Regions from separate parts of the Syntrophomonas erecta subsp. sporosyntropha genome, predicted to be linked through region 3. Evidence: riboswitches for the same ligand, from Rfam matches in the RefSeq annotation. Region 3 holds a riboswitch; each other region holds the start of a gene.
The links. Region 3 has a riboswitch for S-adenosylmethionine ahead of ACZ5Q0_RS05175 (O-acetylhomoserine aminocarboxypropyltransferase/cysteine synthase family protein). Riboswitches for the same ligand answer to the same signal wherever they lie in the genome.

Region 1 (2,265 bases), 920 kb from region 3:
CATCCGCGCCACAAAAGGTATGGCTGCCAGAGTTAATGGAACCATGGAGGCAACCGTACCTATAAAACCGCCTACAATTAATTGGGTCAAAGGAATAACCAGGATCAAAAATATAATAAAGGGTATAGAACGAAAGGTATTGACCAGAAACCCTAATATTTTGTTTACCGGCATATTTTCTAGAATATGGCCTTTTTCGGTGGTAACCAGAATAACCCCTAAAGGAAGACCAAAAACATAGCTTAAAGCAGTAGAAATAGCTACCATATATATAGTCTCCCAGGTAGCAATTAAAACCCGCTCGGTAACCCAACTATAGTCCTGGTTTACTGCTCCTAGTAATACCGATAAGTCAATCGCCGATAATAGCTCAATCATTTTTCAACACCTCAATCTCCAGACCTTTACTACGCAGATAATCCATGGCTTGAGCCAGGATGGCAGCATCACCAATAAGTTCTAAAATCAGGTTGCCAAAAGGAGTATCCTTAACCCGATCAATGTTACCAAATAGAATATTAGAAGTGATGTCAAATTTGCGCAGCATTGATGATATAATAGGTTCGCCGGCTGATGGTCCGATAAAGGATACCCGCACCACACAGCTATGCTGGTGATCCAAATCGGTCTGAAAGTTAGCTAGATCTTCGGGGAGTTCATTTTTCATTACCGCGCTAATAAAGCTGCGCGAAGTTGAAGTGCCCGGATTAGAAAACATAGTCAGGACATCTCCCACTTCCACAATACGAGAATTATCAATAACGGCAACCCGGTCACATACCTGCTTAATTACATTCATATCATGGGTAATTAAAAGTATGGTAATATCAAGCTGCCGGTTAATATCTTTGAGCAGCTTTAAAATAGATCGGGTTGTTTGCGGGTCTAAAGCCGAAGTCGCTTCATCGGATAACAGAATTTGCGGGTCATTAGCCAGAGCCCTGGCAATACCTACTCTTTGTTTCTGCCCGCCACTAAGCTGGTCGGGAAACACTTTAGCCTTATCTGCAAGCCCGACCAGTTCCAATAATGATTCCACCTTTTTCCGTGCCTCCTGAGACGGTTTGCGCGCGATTTCCAGTGGAAATAGAACATTATCGAAAACTGTTCGTGAGGATAAAAGGTTAAAGTGTTGGAATATCATACCGATCTTCTGACGGGCAAAACGTAATTCGTGTTTGCTCAGGCTGGTAATATTTTGTCCGCCTACTAAAATCGATCCACTGGTGGGCTTTTCCAGCATATTAATACAGCGTATTAATGTACTTTTGCCGGCTCCGCTTAATCCGATGATACCGAATATTTCGCCTTTATTGATAGAAAGGCTGACATCGTCCAGGGCTAGAACCTCCTGGGTAGGTGTCCGGTATACTTTGGTGAGATTTTTAATTTCAATCAAGGGTTAAGCCTCCCAATTTGCAAAAAATAATGCCCCCTGGGCTAACCCAAAGAGGCAAGATACACCTATATCTTGCTCTTATCTGCCAGACAATGCAATCTGCAGGAATTAGCACCATACCAGATTTGGCTGGTTGCCGGGCGTCATTGGGCCAGTCCCTCAGCCACTCTCGATAAGAGAATGAATGGATTCGGTTATTGCAACACTACACATATATTAGCATTCAGCAGGTTTTGCCGTCAATAGACGAGCATGACAGTAAAACTTAACGTTTTATAGGGTCATTTTGTAATATGATTTTAGTTACCTTATTACCCCTTACCTGGAAAATTATACTGCGATTATTGTCACTACCGTAAACAGCATCAAAGTCATCGGGATGGCCACGAGAATAAACATAAGCATAATTTTGTCCATATAAAGCGATAACATCCTCAAAAGCATCTCCCACTTTGCTGCCGTGGGAGGTGGGAATATCCGGGGTTTGAATATGGACGCGATGTAAGATGTTTTCATGTTTAGTAAAGGTAAACAAACAATCTAAATCATTGGAGGAAAAAATAGTACTCATACCCAGGGTCTTTCCCTCGGGGTATAAAGCAGTAACTTCATCCCAATGACTTTGACCTACGTTAACAATACCCTGGCTGGTAGCCAGGCGGAAATCATCGTCAGTTAGCATCACGAGCTGCTGTGGATAGACTGTAACCAGTTTATCCTGGCTAAATACTGCTATTAAGCCGATCAGTGCTGCTACAATAACAATAATGGCGACTAACCGGTATTCTTTAAATATTGATCCCATAGATGTTATCCCCCCATAAATTCCATACCTAATCATTATATACTGCTAAAGGTTTAAAGAA
Region 2 (2,265 bases), 930 kb from region 3:
GCAGTCCGATGAAAAGGGTAAAGATTCCAGATTACGAGCTTAATAATATTCTGGGCAATCTGATTAATAATGCTTTTGATTATGTAAAGGGATTAGATTACCAAAACCGGGTAGTTAATGTGAAAATGAGTGAGGGGAAAAATAACAATTATATTATAGAAGTCCTAAACCCTGGTATTATTCCGCCCCATATAATTAAAAAAATGTTTACCCCCGGTTTTACTACTAAACCGGGAGATCATTCCGGTTTGGGACTATATATTGTAAGGCAGCTGATAGAAAAGTATGAAGGTAGTATGGAGTTGTTAAATACCTCGGGGCAGGTCCATTTCTGGATTTGTTTACCGCAAAAAAGTAAGCTTAATAGTGAACATGGTTTACCGGCTGGTTCCAATGCTAATGAAAGAGATAATCACCCGGTATTTAGCGGTTAAGTAGATGAATGAAAATTCGGTGTAAGAATTTAAGCATGTTTTAGACTATCCTGATCTGGTGTTGATATGGGATAAAATATAGATGGTAGGGATATGATCTATGTATCTGTAATTCAGAAAGCAATTGCACGGTTTGGAAAATACAAGTACAATGTACTCAGAAATCAGTTTGCAGCCAGGAGGTAAAAGATGTTTGCTTTTATTGGGAATATAGGTCCCTGGGAGTTAATTTTAATCCTGCTGGTGGCCCTAATTGTGGTAGGTCCGGGCAAGCTGCCGGAGGTCGCCAAATCCATGGGCAAGGCATTGGGGGAGTTTAAGAGAGCTACCTCAGGAGTTAAAAAAGATTTTGAAGATGCTATTCGGATGGATACCCCTGCCTCCTCGGCTAAGCCGGCCAGGTATAATTCCACTGGCTATGAAGATGAAATAATTATAAATGAGGAGGATATGGCTCCGGAAGAAGATGATGAGGAGGATTCTGTAATAGCTAAAAAGGAGATCCCGTAGCTGATAAATAAATTAAATTGGCATAAAGACTCTTATCCAGAGAGGTGGAGGGACTGGCCCGATGAAACCCGGCAACCGCCCACAGAGGCATGGTGCTAATTCCTGCAGGTTATCCTGGCAGATGAGAGGGAGAGCTGGCATTAAATATAAAAAAACCCCTCTTTCATGCAAAGAGGGGTTTTTTATACTTAATGCTAATTTATGGTTACGTATATCTTCCGGTGAGATTTTGTATTTCTAATTTATTTATGGAAATGCATAAATATGTAGAGTGATATTAGAAATATATGAAAGGCTTTTTTAGCCTGGAAAGTAAAACCAGGTTTTTATAGAACCTAAACATATGAGAATGGTTAGATAACAATTATTTATAACTGAAAGGGGATGCTGGAGTTGTCCGGGGACTTATACAAGATGTTAAAAGAACAGGTTTTGATATTAGATGGTGCCATGGGAACTATGCTGCAGGAAAGGGGAATGAGCCCCGGACAGTGTCCAGAGTTATTTGGCATTGAAAATCCCTCGGTACTTGAAGATATTCATTACCAGTATGTTCATGCGGGAGCCAATATAATTCAGACTAATACTTTTGGGGCGAATGCTTTTAAATTGAAAGAATATGGACTTAAGGAGCAGGTGACGGAGATTAATACGGAAGCAGTAAGGATAGCCCGTCGCACTGCAGGCCACCATACCCTGGTAGCAGCTTCTATAGGGCCTACTGGACAATTGCTGGCCCCTATGGGTGAGGTGGGTTTTGATGAAATTTACCAAGCTTTTAGCGAGCAGGTCAAGGCCTGTGAAAATGCAGGAGCTGACCTGATTTCTATAGAAACGATGACCGATATTGGAGAGATGAGAATTGCCCTGATTGCGGCCCGGGCTAATACCCGTCTACCAGTTTTGGCTCACCTGAGTTTCGAGGCGGACGGGCGAACTATGATGGGGACTGATCCTATAACTGCTCTGATTACCCTGGAGGCCTTACAACCTCTGGCCATAGGGGCTAATTGCTCGGGAGGAGCACGGGAACTCTTACCGGTCATAGAGCTTTTAAGCAGGCATACCAGCCAGTATTTGTCAGTGGAGCCGAATGCCGGGCTGCCTAGCTTAATTGAGGGTAAAACGGTTTTTCCGGATACTCCGGAAGAAATGGCTGAGTATGCCTTGATGCTCAGGGTGGCCGGGGCCAATATCATCGGAGGATGCTGTGGAACCACTCCCCGGCATATCCAGGCTATGGCCAGTGTTCTAAAAGGGATGCCGCCAATAAAACGCGATTACCATCCTTTACGCGGGCTAGCTTCTCGCAGCCGTTATA
Region 3 (2,265 bases):
TCCCTGCCATATATTAGCCCATCCCGGCACCCAGGTCAGCTCCATCAGCACCGTCAGTACCAAGGGATGCAACAGGAATATAAAAAAAGACTGTTCAGCCAGCCAGGCAATCCAGTACCTGCTCTTCCGTAAAATCGGTTCCAGGTGGATAGCCAGCAGCAACAGAAAAGGGTAACTGCACAAGCTGTAAATAAATACTCCCGGGCGCAGGGAGGAAAAATATGCTTCACCCTGGTATCCTTCTACAAGAAGAATAATAAGGCTAGCTAGGTATATAAAGGTCACTGTTTTACTACGGGAGCTAAGCATTGAATTAAGTTTTTCCCGGTAACCTGCTAACCACATGCCAATGACAAAATAAAAGAGCCATTCCGGAAACAGAGCTGAATAATACCACTGGAGGGAAGGAAGAGTTATCCCCCCAGTGTCATTGGCATAGATTAGAATAATAGCTACACAGCTTACCATAAATGAACAGAGAAGCAGTTTTAACGGGTAGCGCTTTAACCAGTGGCTCAGCAAAGGGTATAATAAATAAAGCTGAAAAACAATGATGAGAAAATACAGGTGAAAAAAAGCAGTCCCATGCAGCAGATGGCTGCCTAGTCCGGATAGCCACAGGAGCAGATTACCCCCTGAATTATGCTGGTACAACTCTATCAGAAGGGCATAAATTACGGTCCATACAATATAGGGAATTAGCACCCTGCCAAAGCGGCGCCGGTAAAAATTCTTAACTGTTAGTGGATGCCTTTGTTCCCCATAAACCAGCAAGAAGCCGGACATAATCACAAAAAGGGGGACCGCATTTCGGGACGCCTGGTTAAGAATAAATGCTACCGGATTTAACAAGGCATAGCCGGCAGTGATATGGATAGCCATTACGGCTAGGGCAGCCAGGGCTCGCAGCATGTCATAGGCAAAAATACGTTTACTCATCACTTAATTTTCCTTTCCGCAAACAGTTTAATTGTAGCATAATAGTAATTACCTATGATTTTTTTGATAGGAAATTCTCGCTGTTATCAGTGACAGGATTAGATTTTTCCGTTATACTTGTCGCTAATGGGAACCACCCAGATGTGGCAATAAATTGAAACCGTCAGGTTAGAATTACGGAGAGATAAAGCAGGTAAGGCGGGTTCGGGTTTTATCCGGAAAAATTAATAATAAAACTGAACTTATCAAGAGAGGTTGAGGGACGGGCCCGATGACACCCGGCAACAGCTGGCTTTAAGCCAGAAATGTGCCAAATCCTGCAGGATAATCCTGAGAGATAAGAAGGGTTGATTTTTAGACCACTTCTTATTCGGAAGTGGTTTTTTAAACCGGGTAAGGAGGTTGAAGTATGAACAAGAAAATGGAATTAGAAACGATGGTCGTTCAGGAAGGATATAAACCAGAACCGGGACAGCCCCGGATACTACCGGTATATCAGAGTACCACTTATTTTTACGATCAAACTGATAAGGTAGCGGGACTGTTTGATCTGACTGAAACCGGTCATATGTATACCCGTATCAGTAATCCTACCCTAGAGCAAGTAGAAGCTAAAATTGCTGCTCTGGAGGGAGGAGTTGGGGCAGTAGCCACTTCTGCCGGGCAGGCAGCCGTTGCTCTGGCACTGCTTAATATTTGTCAGGCCGGGCAGCATATTGTGGCTGCTAGTACCCTTTATGGTGGTACCCATACCTTACTGGATTCTACATTTAGAAAAATGGGAATTGACACTACTTTTGTTAATCCTGACGCTGCAGAGGAGGAAATTGAGGCTGTTTTCCGGCCACAAACCCGGGTCCTCTATGCTGAAACTATTGGTAATCCAGGTATGAATGTTTTGGATTTCGAGAAATTCAGCCGGGTAGCCCGCCGCCAGGGGGTTCCTCTGATTGTAGATAATACTTTCCCTAGCCCCTACCTGTGCCGGCCATTTGAACATGGGGCCAATATTGTGGTTCATTCGGCTACTAAATATTTGGACGGTCATGCCACCAGTTTGGGAGGGTTTATTGTAGATGGAGGAAATTTCCCCTGGGACAACGGTAAATTTCCGGAATTGACCGAACCTGATCCTAGTTACCATGGAATTTGCTATGTAGACACTTTTGGGGGAAAAGCCTATATAACTAAAGCTCGAGTACAATTATTGCGTGATCTGGGGACCTGTATGAGTCCATTTAATGCCTTTTTGATAAACCTGGGTATGGAGACTTTGGCTCTGCGAATGGAACGGCACAGCTATAATGCTTTAAAACTGGCTAGTTA

Region 1: linked by a shared signal. The riboswitch ahead of ACZ5Q0_RS00760 (methionine ABC transporter ATP-binding protein) and the one ahead of ACZ5Q0_RS05175 (O-acetylhomoserine aminocarboxypropyltransferase/cysteine synthase family protein) in region 3 are both predicted to bind S-adenosylmethionine.
Region 2: linked by a shared signal. The riboswitch ahead of ACZ5Q0_RS09720 (homocysteine S-methyltransferase family protein) and the one ahead of ACZ5Q0_RS05175 (O-acetylhomoserine aminocarboxypropyltransferase/cysteine synthase family protein) in region 3 are both predicted to bind S-adenosylmethionine.

The regions. Positions count from the first base shown of each region.
Region 1 is NZ_AP042459.1:156,405-158,669, reverse strand. It holds gene ACZ5Q0_RS00765 (methionine ABC transporter permease) at 1-378, opposite strand, end outside; gene ACZ5Q0_RS00760 (methionine ABC transporter ATP-binding protein) at 371-1,399, opposite strand; SAM riboswitch class I at 1,475-1,578, opposite strand; gene ACZ5Q0_RS00755 (hypothetical protein) at 1,665-2,204, opposite strand.
Region 2 is NZ_AP042459.1:2,006,547-2,008,811, forward strand. It holds gene ACZ5Q0_RS09710 (sensor histidine kinase) at 1-434, shown strand, start outside; gene ACZ5Q0_RS09715 (Sec-independent protein translocase subunit TatA/TatB) at 624-944, shown strand; SAM riboswitch class I at 974-1,072, shown strand; gene ACZ5Q0_RS09720 (homocysteine S-methyltransferase family protein) at 1,359-2,265, shown strand, end outside.
Region 3 is NZ_AP042459.1:1,080,411-1,082,675, reverse strand. It holds gene ACZ5Q0_RS05180 (acyltransferase) at 1-939, opposite strand, end outside; SAM riboswitch class I at 1,179-1,283, shown strand; gene ACZ5Q0_RS05175 (O-acetylhomoserine aminocarboxypropyltransferase/cysteine synthase family protein) at 1,349-2,265, shown strand, end outside.